DNA from 2 places in the Scandinavium sp. M-37 genome. Region 1 is predicted to be linked to the other one. Evidence: predicted binding sites of a transcription regulator. Region 1 holds the regulator's gene; the other holds the start of a gene.

The links. Region 1 encodes Fur, which represses iron uptake genes when iron is present. Its sites were predicted from a motif close to ATAATAATGAGAACNACTATCAA; they were not measured.
Region 2: a site for Fur is predicted at 5,165-5,187, ahead of fepB (Fe2+-enterobactin ABC transporter substrate-binding protein). Genes of this name have one in related genera too.

What each region holds. Positions count from the first base shown of each region.
Region 1 covers NZ_JBIGIN010000007.1:110,330-118,023, reverse strand. Annotated here, with positions in the region: gene nagE (N-acetylglucosamine-specific PTS transporter subunit IIBC) at 1-65, shown strand, start outside; gene glnS (glutamine--tRNA ligase) at 249-1,916, shown strand; gene chiP (chitoporin ChiP) at 2,319-3,731, shown strand; gene chiQ (ChiQ/YbfN family lipoprotein) at 3,779-4,117, shown strand; gene fur (ferric iron uptake transcriptional regulator) at 4,213-4,665, opposite strand; gene fldA (flavodoxin FldA) at 4,992-5,522, opposite strand; gene ybfE (LexA regulated protein) at 5,671-5,964, opposite strand; gene ybfF (esterase) at 6,096-6,860, opposite strand; gene seqA (replication initiation negative regulator SeqA) at 7,034-7,585, shown strand; gene pgm (phosphoglucomutase (alpha-D-glucose-1,6-bisphosphate-dependent)) at 7,605-7,694, shown strand, end outside.
Region 2 covers NZ_JBIGIN010000013.1:21,946-29,639, forward strand. Annotated here, with positions in the region: gene cstA (pyruvate/proton symporter CstA) at 1-109, opposite strand, end outside; gene entH (proofreading thioesterase EntH) at 313-726, opposite strand; gene entA (2,3-dihydro-2,3-dihydroxybenzoate dehydrogenase EntA) at 726-1,481, opposite strand; gene ACG0Z5_RS11355 (isochorismatase family protein) at 1,481-2,332, opposite strand; gene entE ((2,3-dihydroxybenzoyl)adenylate synthase EntE) at 2,344-3,954, opposite strand; gene entC (isochorismate synthase EntC) at 3,964-5,139, opposite strand; gene fepB (Fe2+-enterobactin ABC transporter substrate-binding protein) at 5,315-6,274, shown strand; gene entS (enterobactin transporter EntS) at 6,369-7,604, opposite strand.

The sequences.
Region 1 (7,694 bases):
TTATCAAGGCGCAGGGTCAGGTTGTTGCAGGCGTTACGCCGCTGTATGAGATTAAAGGCAAGTAATCGTTCCTGAGTAGAACTTAAGTGCCTTAGCGGCGGGGGGAAATCCTCCGCCGCTTTTTTATGGCTCCCGCCGCCCCAATATTCTCTGTTAACCCCCATTTTTCTGTAACTAAGGGTTGTCTCCGCCCTCAGCTTATAAGATCATATTCCGTTATATGTTGTTTACGCCTTGAGGAACCCGCGATGAGTGAGGCAGAAGCCCGCCCGACTAACTTTATTCGCCAGATTATCGATGAAGATCTGGCCACTGGTAAGCATACGACCGTGCACACCCGTTTTCCGCCTGAGCCGAACGGTTATCTGCACATCGGTCATGCGAAATCGATCTGCCTGAACTTCGGCATCGCCCAGGATTATCAGGGTCAGTGCAACCTGCGTTTCGATGACACCAACCCGGTGAAAGAAGACATCGAATACGTGGAGTCGATCAAACATGACGTCGAGTGGTTAGGCTTCCACTGGTCAGGTGACATCTGCTACTCCTCTGACTACTTCGATAAGCTGCACGAGTATGCGATTGAGCTTATCAACAAAGGTCTGGCGTATGTGGACGAACTCTCCGCAGACGAAATCCGTGAATACCGCGGCACCCTGACGCAGCCGGGCAAAAACAGCCCTTACCGCGATCGCAGTGTGGAAGAGAACCTGGCGCTGTTTGAAAAAATGCGTGCCGGGGGCTTCGAAGAAGGGAAAGCGTGTCTGCGTGCCAAAATCGACATGGCATCGCCGTTTATTGTGATGCGCGATCCGGTGTTGTATCGCATCAAATTCGCCGATCACCATCAGACCGGCAGTAAGTGGTGCATCTACCCGATGTATGACTTCACTCACTGCATCAGCGATGCGCTGGAAGGCATTACCCACTCGCTGTGTACGCTGGAATTCCAGGACAACCGTCGCCTGTACGACTGGGTGCTGGACAACATTTCCATTCCGGTCCATCCGCGTCAGTACGAGTTCTCTCGTCTGAATCTGGAATACACCGTGATGTCCAAGCGTAAGCTGAACCTGCTGGTTACCGACAAGCACGTTGAAGGCTGGGATGATCCGCGTATGCCGACCATCTCCGGTCTGCGTCGTCGCGGCTATACCTCAGCGTCCATTCGTGAGTTCTGTAAGCGCATCGGCGTCACCAAGCAGGACAACACCATCGAGATTGCATCGCTGGAATCCTGCATTCGTGAAGATCTCAACGATAATGCACCGCGTGCGATGGCGGTTATCGATCCGGTTAAACTGGTTATCGAAAACTACCCGCAGGGTGAAAGCGAAATCGTCACCATGCCGAACCACCCGAGCAAACCTGAAATGGGCAGCCGTGAAGTGCCGTTCAGTGGGGAAATCTGGATCGATCGCGCTGACTTCCGTGAAGAAGCCAACAAGCAGTACAAGCGTCTGGTGATGGGCAAAGAAGTGCGCCTGCGCAACGCTTACGTGGTTAAGGCCGAGCGCGTAGAGAAAGATGCAGAAGGCAACATTACGACTATCTTCTGTACTTATGATGCCGATACGCTGAGTAAAGATCCGGCTGATGGTCGTAAAGTGAAAGGCGTGATCCACTGGGTTAGCGCTCAGCATGCGCTGCCGGTTGAGATTCGCCTGTACGATCGTCTGTTTAGCGTGCCGAACCCGGGGGCCGCAGAGGACTTCCTGGCTGTCATCAACCCAGAATCACTGGTTATCAAGCAGGGCTATGCTGAGCCTTCGCTGAAAGCCGCTGAAGTGGGCAAAGCGCATCAGTTCGAACGTGAGGGTTACTTCTGCCTCGACAGCCGTTATACCACCGCTGAGAAGCTGGTGTTTAACCGCACCGTGGGTCTGCGTGATACCTGGGCGAAAGCGGGCGAGTAACCGTTCCGTTATCGCAAAATGAAGAAGCGTCGCCCTGAGCGGCGCTTTTTTTATGTCATTTTCGTGATGCGAAATAATATCATTTCGATCTATGAAACACCGCCTCTGCCTTGTTACATTTTCAACTGACGTTATTCTCTAATTCGTTGTAAAACCCCAGCCTAATGCACCTTGCGGCATCTCCTTTAAAAACGCAACTTTGTAACAAAACGCAATCAAATATGTGCGCCCTGTCATAATCTTGTGCTTTCGTGCGGAAAAAGGATTGATAATTCGCGTCGCGAAAAATAGTCTACCGACATAGCGTTAGGACATTTCTGCCTCGCTACTTTTTTGCAGTACTTATTTTTATCGCTGTTCACCTTTGTGAGCGCGTTTTTAAAAGTCAAAGAGGATATACACATGCGTACGTTCAGTGGCAAACGTAGTACGCTGGCGCTGGCTATTGCCGGGGTCACCGCAATGTCGGGCTGGATTGCAGTTCCGCAAGCCAGTGCAGCAGGATTCGTAGACGATTCAACCTTAACCGGCGGTGTCTATTACTGGCAACGTGAACGTGACCGTAAAGACGTCACCGACGGCGACAAGTACAAAACCAACCTTTCCCATTCCACCTGGAACGCTAACCTCGACTTCCAGTCTGGCTATGCCGCCGATTTTATCGGCCTTGATATTGCTGCTTTCACCGCTATTGAAATGGCGGAGTCATCAGAAAGCGGACACCCAAACGAAATTGCATTCTCATCCATTAATAAAGGTTACGACGAAGATTACTCTGGCGATAAGAGTGGAATCAGCCTTTATAAAGCTGCCGCGAAATTCAAACTGGGCCCAACCTGGGCGCGAGCAGGTTATATTCAGCCAACCGGGCAAACGCTTTTAGCGCCGCACTGGAGCTTTATGCCAGGTACGTATCAAGGGGCAGAAGCCGGGGCTAACTTTGATTACGGTGATGCAGGCGCGTTGAGTTTCTCCTATATGTGGACCAACGAATACAAGGCTCCATGGCACCTCGAAACAGATCATTTTTATCAGAACGATAAGAAGACCAAAGTTGAGTATCTGCACTCCATTGGTGCTAAGTATGATTTCAAAAATGACTTGGTGCTGGAAGCGGCATTTGGTCAGGCAGAAGGCTTTATGGATCAGTACTTCGCCAAAGCCAGCTACAAATTTGATGTCGCCGGTGCACCACTCTCGACCAGCTACCAATTCTATGGGGCGCGTGACACCGTTGAGAGCAACACCATTAACGATATCTACGACGGCACCGCGTGGTTACAGGCACTGACCTTCGGCTATAAAGTGGCTGACGTGGTTGACCTGCGCCTTGAAGGGACGTGGGTAAAAGCAGAAGGCCAGCAGGGTTACTTCCTCCAGCGTATGACCCCGACCTATGCCTCCTCCAACGGTCGTCTCGATATCTGGTGGGATAACCGCTCAGACTTCAACGCCAACGGCGAAAAAGCGGTGTTCTTCGGTGCGATGTATGACCTGAAAAATTGGGATATGCCGGGCTGGGCCGTCGGTGCATCTTACGTGTATGCCTGGGATGCCAAACCGGCAGACTGGTATATCAACAGCGCGGGTCAGCGTGAAGACAACGCCTCGAACAAAATCAAAGAGTCTTCTTACAGCTTTGATGCGATGTACACCGTGCAGGAAGGCCGTGCGAAAGGCACGCTGTTCAAACTGCACTTCACTCAATACGACAACCACTCCGACATCCCAAGCTGGGGCGGTGGTTACGGCAACATCTTCCAGGATGAGCGTGACGTGAAGTTCATCGTTATCGCCCCGTTCACTATCTTCTGACACGCGTGCGGCAGGGTAAACCTGCCGCGCATTGATAAGGCCGTATCATGAAAAAATTGATTCTTATCGCCGTTATGGCTTCCGGGCTGGTGGCCTGCGCACAGCCATCTCCCGCACCACAAGAAGACAGCAAGCTGAAAGATGCCTACAGCGCCTGTATCAATACCGCTGAAGGAAATCCGGATAAAATTGACGCCTGCCAGAGCGTGCTTAACGTGCTGAAAACTGACAAGACCCATCAGCAGTTTGCGAATCAGGAAAGTGTACGCGTACTGGATTACCAGAATTGTATTCTGGCGACGCGGACCGGCAACGATCAGGCAGTCAAAGCCCGTTGTGATCAGGTGTGGAAAGAGATTCGCAGTAACAATACGCCTAAGCCGTAACCCTCGACGGTTGGCGCTATTGCCCCAATGTTATGCCAAAAATGCCAATAAAAAAGCCAACCGTCAGGTTGGCTTTTACTTTTCTGGGGGGCCGATTATTTCTCGGCACCGTCATGTGCGTGCTCATCTTCACGGCAGTCGCCTTCTGCGCAATGGCCATAAAGATAAAGACTGTGGTTGGTCAGACGAATGCCGTGTTTGGTGGCAATTTCGCGCTGACGCGCTTCGATAGAGTCATCACTGAATTCGATAACCTTGCCACAGTCGAGGCAGATCAGGTGATCGTGGTGATGCTGTTGGGTCAATTCGAAAACAGATTTACCGCCTTCGAAATTGTGGCGGGTGACAATCCCGGCATCGTCGAACTGGTTCAGAACGCGATACACCGTTGCCAGACCAATTTCTTCGCCCATGTCGATGAGGCGTTTATAAAGGTCTTCCGCACTGACATGGTGATTGTCAGGCTCCTGAAGCACTTCCAGAATTTTCAATCGAGGAAGCGTGACTTTCAGGCCTGCTTTCTTTAATGCGGTATTGTTGTCAGTCATGCGGAATCAGTCCTGTTGCTAGGCGATACACTTCCTTATAGGAAGTATTACTAAGAATGAATTCAGGATAATGCGTCTCATTATAGGACTGCGGTGCCTAAATGAAAACTGCAAACCCTGAGCAAAGTATGCTTTTCAGAAACGAGGCATCATCTGCAAAGCGAAACATCCGACCTCGTCAAAACAGAAGACATTGTACAGATATGTGCTCAAAAGTTAAAAATTTGTAGCGATTAATTTGATTGCTTATAACTATTAATTTTACGCAATCTATCGATTTGTTCATCAATCATACGGCGCAACGCAGGCGCTGCGCCGTGACATCATCAGGCGTTCTTGATCTCTTCCAGGTGCAGCTCTTCAGAGATTTGTTTTACCCACTTCTGAACGCGTTCAGCGGTCAGTTCAGGCTGGCGATCTTCATCAATGGCCAGACCAACAAAATGGTTGTCATCGGCCAGACCTTTAGAGGCTTCGAAATGGTAGCCTTCGGTTGGCCAGTGACCGACAATGGTCGCGCCGCGCGGTTCGATGATGTCGCGGATGGTGCCCAGCGCATCACAGAAATATTCTGCGTAGTCTTCCTGATCGCCACAGCCAAACAGGGCCACCAGTTTGCCGTTGAAGTCTACCTCTTCCAGCGTCGGGAAGAAGTCGTCCCAGTCACACTGTGCTTCACCGTAGTACCAGGTTGGGATACCCAGCAGCAGAATGTCGAAACCTTCGAGGTCTTCTTTACTGCTCTTGGCAATGTCATGCACCTCGGCAACGTCTTTGCCCAGCTGCTTCTGGATCATCTTCGCAATATTTTCGGTGTTACCGGTGTCGCTGCCGAAAAAAATACCTGTGATTGCCATGAGTAAAATAACCTCTTGAAACGTAATGAAATGATGGTGGAATGTTGCCCACAGATAAAGGCAATGATAGCAGGAGGAGAAGTGCGCGGGAACTGCAATTGCGCCGTACTGCACTCACTGCTAAATGAAAGTGAAAGATTTCGTGTTTTCAGTCACGTTCCTGGCCGTGTAACGCAGCCAGTTGTTGCATCAGTATCTCTTCGATAAGCTCGCTGCGGCTCATGTTTCTGGCATCCGCCAGCTCATTGAGTGCGTCAACGGCATCGTTATTGAGCTTAAGCTCAACGCGTTTGAGACCGTTGCTTTTGTCGCGTTTCAGCTGATTACGCTTATTAATGCGTAACTGTTCGTCGCGTGAGAGCGGATTGGTTTTCGGCCTTCCCGGGCGACGCTCGTTTGCGAACAAATCTAATGTCGTTCGGTCCGTTTGTTCTTTTGCCATGATTCAGAGTGACTTCGGGGAAACAAGCCGCCAGACGACAGGCCCGGCGCAGATAGCGCGCAATCATACATGAGCGAAACCCACACGCCAACGCCGGGAGCCACAATGGCGCTTGCTTGCTCGGATTTTAATCATTCCGCCAGGTAGCGACGGATAGCGCGGAGTACCGCATCCGGTTTTTCAGCATGAACCCAGTGTCCAGCCCCGGCAATCACGTGCGCTCGCGCCTGTGGGAACTGCGCTAACAGGGCGTCGCGGTACGCGTTGGTGACATAAGGCGAATTGCCGCCAGCAATAAACAGGGCAGGGTGGTCCCATGCGGGAATCGGTTCCCAACCGACGATGTGCTCATACTGATCCCACAATGCGGGCACGTTGAAGCGCCATTCGCCGTCGACAAAAGATTTCAACAGGAACTGAATCACGCCTTCTTCATTAATATGCTTGCGCATAACCTCTGCCGCCTGCTGACGGTTTGAGACAGCGGCTTCGGTCACCGCGTTGATGGCCGCAAAGATTTCATCGTGACGACGCACCTGATAATTCACCGGAGCAATATCTATCGCCACCCATTTTCCGACGCGTTCTGGCGCCAGGGCAGTAAACGCCATCACCGCTTTCCCGCCCATGGAATGGCCGATCAACGTGGCTTTTTCAATGCCGTTGGCATCGAGCGTGTCGAGAAGATCCTGCGCCATCGCCGGATAGGTCATTTCCGCGGATCGCGGGGAAAGGCCGTGGTTACGCATGTCGACTTGCAGAATATCGTGGTCGACAACCAGATCCCTCGCGAGGATCCCGAGGTTATCCAGGCTACCGAAAAGGCCGTGAACCAGGACGATGGGAGAATTAGTGTGCAGGTTTTGTGCAGTTTGCGCTCGGCTGTTTAATTTCATGGCAAAGTTCTTTTTTTCGCTACGTCGGGTTAGGGTATCATGTTGAGCATTCTGCCGCCCGGCTGCAACACTCAGTAGTCGTCTGAGTTTTTGCCGACACGCTATCCGCTGTTGGGTTTTGTCCTTATAATCCCAACGACTTGTATTCAGAAAAGATATCTCACTGGATTAAGATGAAAACGATCGAAGTTGATGACGAACTCTACGGCTTTATTGCCAGCCACACTAAGCACATTGGCGAGAGCGCATCCGACATTTTACGGCGTATGCTGAAAATTTCTGCCGTACCACAAGCTGCAGCAACCGTAGCCAAAGAGACCCCGGCACCTGCTTCTGCACCGGTCGTCGCTGCGGTCAAAAAAGTCGCTTCGCCGAAAGATAACGTTCGCGCGGTGCGTGAGCTGCTGCTTTCTGACGAATACGCTGAGCAGAAGAAAGCGGTCAACCGTTTCCTGCTGGTGCTGACTACACTTTACTCCTTAAACAACAAAGCATTTGCTGAGGCGACTGAGTCCCTGCATGGCCGCACGCGCGTCTACTTCGCGGTTGATGAAGCGACGTTGCTGAAAAACGGCAATCAGACCAAGCCTAAGCAAGTGCCTGAGACCCCGTACTGGGTGATAACGAATACCAATACCGGTCGTAAATGCAGCATGGTCGAACACATCATGCAGTCAATGCAGTTCCCCGCGGAATTAATTGAAAAGGTTTGCGGCACTATCTAAGCATAAGAAGGACCAGGCAATGGCAACTCATAACCGTGCGGGTCAGCCTGCACAACAGAGTGATTTGATCAACGTCGCCCAGCTGACGTCTCAGTACTACGTGCTGAAA
Region 2 (7,694 bases), on a different contig from region 1:
TCCATAAGGCATTGATTTGTTCACCACGATTGAGCGCGATATAGCCGAGGGCGAAGGCTCCCACGATCGAGAGAATGGCCCATATCAGGTATTTCCCTGGGTTGTTCATGGTCAAATTCCATCAGTGAGGGGAAGATGTTACATTTTGTATCTATAACACCCCTGATGGATTTAACAACCTGATAACCGTTGAAAAATTCGACAATGTTAAGCAGATCACTGTCGTAGGTCCGGTCAGCGCAGCGCCACCGGACAATCAGACAATGCCCGGCGGCGCGTTGCTTGCCGATCCAACGTGACCAGTGCCCGGAATTACCCTATCACCATGGTGCTTAACCGGCAGGTACAGCAGCGCCGTCCCTGCTCATCGAACACCACGATTTCCCAGCTTTGGGTCTGTCTGCCGAGATGCAGCGGCTGACACACGCCGCGCACGTTGCCCTGCGATACCGCCCGATGATGGGTGGCGTTCAGTTCGGTGCCGACCACGCACTGCCCGTCGCGGGTCATCAGATACCCCGCCATCGAGCCGAGCGTTTCCGCCAGTGCCGCCGACGCTCCGCCGTGCAGCAGGCCAAACGGCTGATGGGTTCGCGCATCGACCGGCATTTCGGCTTCCAGGGAGTCGTCTCCGAGGCGGGTATAGACAATGCCCAGATGCGCTACCATCGTTGCTTCACTGGTGGCATTCAGGTCTTCAAGGCTTAATCGACGCGTCCAGATCATCACGCCCCCAGGGTCGAGCCGCCGTCGACCACGATATCCTGCAACGTAATGTGGCTGGCGCAATCAGAGGCGAGGAACAGAATGGTGCTGGCGATTTCCTGCGGGCGGGCAATTTTCCCCAGCGGAATGCCGAGTTTGAACTGCTCGCCGAAGCCGCGAATGCGCTGCTGTTCGGCATCATCGCTGACCCACAGCGTGCGCTGCATGTCGGTGTCGGTGGAGCCTGGCGAGACAATATTGCAACGCACGCCGCTCGCCGCCAGTTCCAGCCCGACGGTCAGGGCCAGGCTTTTCAGCGCCGCTTTCGATGCGCCGTATGCGCTCATGCCAATGCGCGGGGTGTGCGCCGCATCTGAGGCGACGGTGACAATCGCCCCCCCCTGCTGTTGACGAAATTTCGCCATTGTCTGCTGGAACAAATTGAACGCCCCGCCGACGTTGACCGCGAAGGTCTGCTGCCAGTCGGCCTGGCTCAACGCGTCCGTCGCGCCCATGCGTAAAATTCCGGCGGCGTTGACCAGCACGTCGAGCCGCGCCAGGTCATGCAACAGTGGCGCACAGACCAGCAGCACCTGCTGCGGATCCGCGACGTCCATTTTCACCGTGGTGAAAGGATAGTCAGCCTGTTCAAACGCCAGGTCGAAACCGGTGACGTCTGCCCCGGCCTCAACAAATGCCCGGGCGGTGGCGTAACCAATACCTTTGCCCGCCCCGGTCACCCATACCGTTTTGCCGTGAAAATCGAATCCGGCCATCACTTCACCTCGCGGGACAGCAGCGCCCACCAGGCATCAATCGTTGGATTCTTCGCCAGCATCACAAAATCGATATCGCCGTGAATTTTGCGCCAGCGCGCCGCCAGGGCCATCATCCGTACCGAATCCAGACCGTAATCAATCAGGTTTTCGTCATCCAGCGGTTCGTCGGATTCATCCAGCAGCGGCAGGATCACCGCCCGCAGTGCCGCTTTTGACCCCGGCAGCGGGAGCAGTTCTTCGGTCATCACTACGCGCCCGGAACGCCCGGCCACGTATTTCAGCGACATCAGATGTTCGTCGCGGCTGAAATCCGCCAGCGCATCGGCCACGAAGAACGGTTTGATATCCCGCATGAACGCGTCGGTGGCGGTGGTCATGCAGCCGATGTGCGCATACACCCCGGTGATGACCAGCTGGTTGCGCCCGGTCTCTTTGAGCATCTGCTCCAGCGGCGAGCGGTGGAAAGCGCTATAGCGCCATTTGACCAGCACGGTGTCGGCTTCGTCTGGCGCGAGGGCGGCAATCACCCGCTGCTGTTCCGGGGAGCGGGTCAGGCCCGGCCCCCACATATCATTCAGCAAGGCGCGGTCTTCATCGCTCTGCTCTTTCGGCTGGGCGGTGTAGTAAACCGGAATATTGTGTTGTTTGGCAAAGTCACGCAGGGCTTTGATATTGGCGACCACGGTCTCCATCATCGCGCTATTTTCACCCCAGAAGTTGAGGAAATACTCCTGCATATCATGAATAAGCAGCGCAGCGCGCTGAGGCTCAAAGGCCCAGTCCACTTTGTTAGCCGGGATATCAGCGGCGGTGGGCAGCGCATAAGCCTGCAGTTTTGGAATTGCCATACTCTTCTCCTTCAGGCCAGGGCGCGGTCCGCAATCCACTGACGTAATTGTTTTTTATCGACTTTTCCCACCGGCGTCAGCGGCAGCGCGTCCACGCACTCCACCCGGTCCGGCAGCTTGAATTCAGCAACGCCCTGCTCACGCAGGAAACGACGGACGGCCACCGCCTTCAGCGGGGTTTTGACCACCAGATACGCGCAGCTCTTTTCGCCGAGCAGACTATCTTCCATGCTGACCAGTGCGGCGTGGATCACCGCCTCGTGGCGTAACAGCAGGTTTTCGACTTCCTCGGCGGCTATCTTTTCCCCGCCACGGTTGATCTGATCTTTCTCGCGCCCCTGTACCGTGATGTAGCCGTGTTCGTCGATTGAAATCAGATCGCCCGAGCCGTAGAAACCGTTGGCATCGAAGGCGCTGGCGTTGTGCTCCGGGCTGTTGTAATAACCGCGGAAGGTATACGGCCCGCGGGTCATCAGACGGCCCACTTCGCCACGCGGGAGCGGATTGCCCTCGGCGTCGGCGACCCAGACTTCGTCATCCGGCGACATCGGGCAGCCCTGGGTGTGGATGATACGTTCCAGCGGATCGTCCAGACGGGTGTAGTTCACCAGCCCTTCCGCCATGCCGAACACCTGCTGCAGCTGACAGCCGATTTCCGCCGGAATACGTGCCGCCAGCGTGGCCGACAACCGAGCGCCGCCCACCTGTAACAGCGTCAGGGAGGCTAATTGCGCCTGGCTGTTGTCGTCATGAACGGCCTGCAACCACAGGCTCACCGCCGGAGGCACCAGCGCCGCGACGTTAATTTGATGCTGTTCAATCAGCGGGAAACAGAGCGTGGCGCTCGGGTCGGCGGCCAGAATGACGCAGCCGCCCGCGAGGAACACCCCGAGCGCCCCGGGGGAACTTAGGGCGTAGTTGTGTGCCGCAGGCAGCGCGCACAGATAGCGCGTGGTCGCATCAAAGGCGCAAATCTCATTGCTGCGGCGAATGCTGTAGTAATAATCGTTATGGGTGCGAGGAATAAGCTTCGGCGTACCGGTACTGCCGCCAGACAGTTGGAAGAAAGCCACTTCGCCTGCGTCAGTGGGTGACGGCACAAAATTATCCGCAGGCTGCGCCATGGCCGCCGCAAGATTGTGTTCCCCATGGTCGTTACGCAGCAGCACGATGCGCACCGAGTCGTGCTGGTCGACAAAGTCGTTGAGGAAGGCGTCATCGGCAAACAGGGCATGCTCCCGGTCGGCAATCACTAACGCCGGTTGAATTTGCGTGGCGTAGGCCTGCAGTTCGCTGCGCTGATGGCTGAACAGCGCATTCACCGGGGCCACGCCGATACGCAGCAGTGCGAATAGCGCGATATAAAATTCCGCTACGTTGCCCAGATGCACCAGCGCGGTTTCCCCCGCTTGCAGCCCCTGACGCTGCAACGACGACGCCAGGTTATCCACCTGCGCGTTCAGTTCACGGTAGGTAATGCGGCGATCGCCGTCGATCACCGCCAGCCGCTCGCTGTCGGCGTGACGCGTCAGAATGTCGGTCAGCGGCAGATCCTGCCAGTACCCCTTTGCCCGGTAACGGGCCGCCAGCTCCGGCGGCCAGGGCGTAAATGCAACACTCATCGTCAATCCTTAATTGAGGCCAAACACGTTCAGCATGGTGGTCAGCTTGACGCCGGTTTCGCGCCATTCCCCCAGCGGGGACGAGGCAGGCACGATACCCGCGCCCGCGAACAGGCGAATGTGGTTGGCACGGACGTTGGCGCAGCGGATGGTGACCACCCACTCGCCGTTACCCTCGGCATCACACCAGCCGACGATCCCGCCGAACAGCTCCCGGTCAAACGGCTCCAGCTCGGCGATCAGTTGCTTGGCGACATCGTGCGGGAAGCCGCTCAGGGCTGGCGTTGGATGCAGCAGGCAGGCCAGCGACAGCGCGTTCTCCCCGGCTTTTGCCTCGCCTTCAATTGGGGTCGCCAGATGCCACAAAGTCGGGGTGGTGATCAGCTGCGGTGAGGAAGGGAGCGACAGCGCATCGCTGCGCGGGGCCAGCACGTTTTTCATCGCCTGGGTGACAAGATCATGCTCATGGCGGTCTTTTTGCGAGGCCAGCAGACGGTTGCCCGCTTCCCGGTCCAGCACGTTATCCGGCTGACGTCGCGCGGAACCGGCCAGCGGCAGCGAACTGAAATGCGCCCCGTCTTTACGCAGCAGCAGTTCCGGGCTGGCACCGAGCAGCACTCCGCCGTCGGGCAGCGGCACGTGGAAGTTGAAGCTCGCCGGATTCTGGGCAATGAGCCGTTCCAGGAGCGCCCCGGTGTCGACGTGGGTATCAGTTGTTATCTCGATCAGCCGCGAGAGCACCACTTTGTCGACTTTCGGCGTGGCGGTCAGCTCGGCGGCGCTCGCCACCATCGCCATGAACAGGTCCTGCTCCGGGATTTCCTGACGCGCCTGAACCTGCATCGGTTTCATGCTGGCGGCGTAAGGCGCGGAGTGCTGTTTGGCGGTGCGGGAAAACGCCTCGCTGTGCTGCGGAATAAACAGCGCGGAAGGCTGGGTGGTATCAAACGGGATCGCGCCCACCAGCAGCGGACGTTCAATTCCGGCGGCTTTGGCCTGCGCGAAGGCATTGGCGAGGGTGTGCTGGAACGCCCCCGCTAAATCTTCACCGCCTTCCACGGGCTGTTCGATGCGACGAAAACAGCCGGAGGTGGTGAAACTGCGGTACGGCGACATAAAAAAGAAGTTGTCGGGCGACAGCGTTGATGCGACTTCCTGCACGGCCTCAGCCGGTGACGTTTCCATATCATCCTCCAAAACGATAAAGATATTAATAATGATTATCATTTATATTTTGGTTCGGTAAGCTAAAAGTAAAAGCGTCCCTTGTCAACTTCCGCCGCATCATCCGACTTGCATCTGAGATGCCTTGAAGTGAAAATGAGTTTCATTAACATCAACAAAACAGGACTTTGCCGTCGTGAAATTCCCCGTTTTCTTCCGTCATACCCTGCTCATCTCCGGGCTGTGCCTTTTAGGATTAACCTCAGCCATGGCCGCCGACTGGCCGCGTCAGGTGACCGACAGTCGCGGCAGCCACACGCTCGAGCACAAACCGCTGCGCATCGTCTCCACCAGCGTTACCCTGACCGGGTCGTTGCTGGCGATTGACGCCCCGGTGATTGCCAGCGGGGCCACCACGCCGAATAACCGCGTGGCGGATGCACAGGGCTTTTTGCGCCAGTGGAGCGACGTGGCGAAACAGCGCAAGCTCACGCGGCTGTATATCGGCGAGCCGAATGCCGAGGCCGTGGCCGCGCAGATGCCGGATCTGATTCTGATCAGTGCTACCGGCGGCGACTCGGCGTTAGCCCTGTACGATCAGCTGTCGACCATCGCCCCAACGCTGGTTATCAACTATGACTCGCAAAGCTGGCAGGCCCTGCTGACTCAGTTGGGTAGCATCACTGGCCAGGAACAGCAGGCCGCCGCGCGGATCGCCGAATTTGATACCCAGCTAGCGACGCTTAAAAAGCAAATGAAGCTGCCGCCGCAGCCGGTCAGCGCGCTGGTGTACACCGCTGCCGCCCACAGCGCGAACCTGTGGACCCCAGAATCCGCACAGGGAAAACTGCTCGAACAGTTAGGTTTCACCCTTGCCCCGCTGCCTGCCGGGCTGCACACCAGCCAGAGCCAGGGTAAACGCCACGACATTATTCAGCTGGGCGGCGAGAACCTGGCGGCGGGCCTGAACGGCGAATCGCTGTTTGTGTTCGCGGGCGACCAGAAAGATACCAACGCCATCGAGGCCAATCCGCTGCTGTCACACCTGCCGGCGGTGCAGAACAAACGCGTTTATGCGCTCGGGACCGAAACCTTCCGCCTTGATTACTATAGCGCGATGCGGGTGTTGCAGCGTCTGGAAACGTTGTTTGGCTGATGCCTTTGCCCGGTGGCGCTTCGCTTACCAGGCCTACGGAATGTGCGGTGTAGGCCCGGTAGGGCGCAGCCACCACCGGGCACCTTCCACCGGATTAAACCGCTGCCGTTTCCTGGCGGAAGCGGCGCAACTCTCCAAGCAGCAACACCAGAATCAGCCCAACGATCGCCAACGCCCAACCGCTGGCGGAGGCCGCCGCGACCGGGGTGAGCATCGCGCCAACGCCGCCTAATATTGCCGCGCCGATGGCATCGCCGGTGACGTTCTGCGCCGTCCACAAACCGTTAATGCGCCCGAGCATCGCTTCCGGGGTTTGGGTCTGAATCAAGGTATATTGCAGCAGTGAACTGATGGCACTCAGCCAGCCAAACAGCGCCAGACACAGCACGCCCAGCGCCCAGACCGGCATCAGGCTGAACAAGCCAATGGCGACGAACGCACCGACGGTCGTCAGGAGCATGATTTGCCCAGGCCGAACGCTGCGCGCCAGGTTGCCGCTGGTGAGCGCCCCCAACGCCGCCCCGAGCGGGATCGCCGCATACAACATGCCAATCTGCGCCGCCGACATATTCCAGCTCATCGCCAGCGCCGGATACAGCACCCGCACCGCGCTGGCCATGGTCAACAGAGCGCCGAGCAGCGCAATGCCGCCAATCAACGGGCTATTAAACAGAAAGCGCAGGCCGGTCAGTAAGGATTTCAACGGATGTTCACGCGGCTGCGGAGGTGGCGGCAACAACGGCAGACGCAGCAGCGTCAGGGTGGTGATGAAGGTGCCGAGCGCCGCCAGTAAATAGTTCCAGGAGAATCCCCCGCTCGCCAGCAGCAGGCCGCCAACCATCGGCGAAATCACCGACCCGAGGCGCACCGTGAGCATGGTTATCGCCCCGGCCTGCATCAGGTTTTCACGCCCAACCAGCGCAGGCGTCGCCGCCAGCAGGGCGGTCACGCCAATCGAGGCGAACAGCCCATCCCAGATACCGAGCAGATAAATCGCCAGCAGCGACGGCTCCGGCAGCAGCGCATTCAGCCACAGGCCAATAAAACCGATCCCGCAGGTGCCGCGCGCCAGCAGGATAAGCTTCTTGCGTTCATAGCGGTCGGCCAGCACGCCGCCGAGCATCAGGCCGATAAACATCGCCCCGCCGGTCAACGTCACCGCCAGCCCAACATGCCAGGTGGAGTGAGTCAGCGTCTGGATTTGCACCGGCACGGCAACGCCGAGCAGGCCGAGAGAAAGAATGGAGATAAAACGGGCGATAAAGACGGCGCGGAACGCCGGGTGAGTCTTCAGCAGGCTGAGATTTAGCAGCCAGGATTGTCTTTGCATGACAGGGCCTTCAACGAACTTTCGGTACCATTTCCGTGGTCGCACATGCTAACATAGGCGAATAAGATCGAGAACGATAATTACTATCAT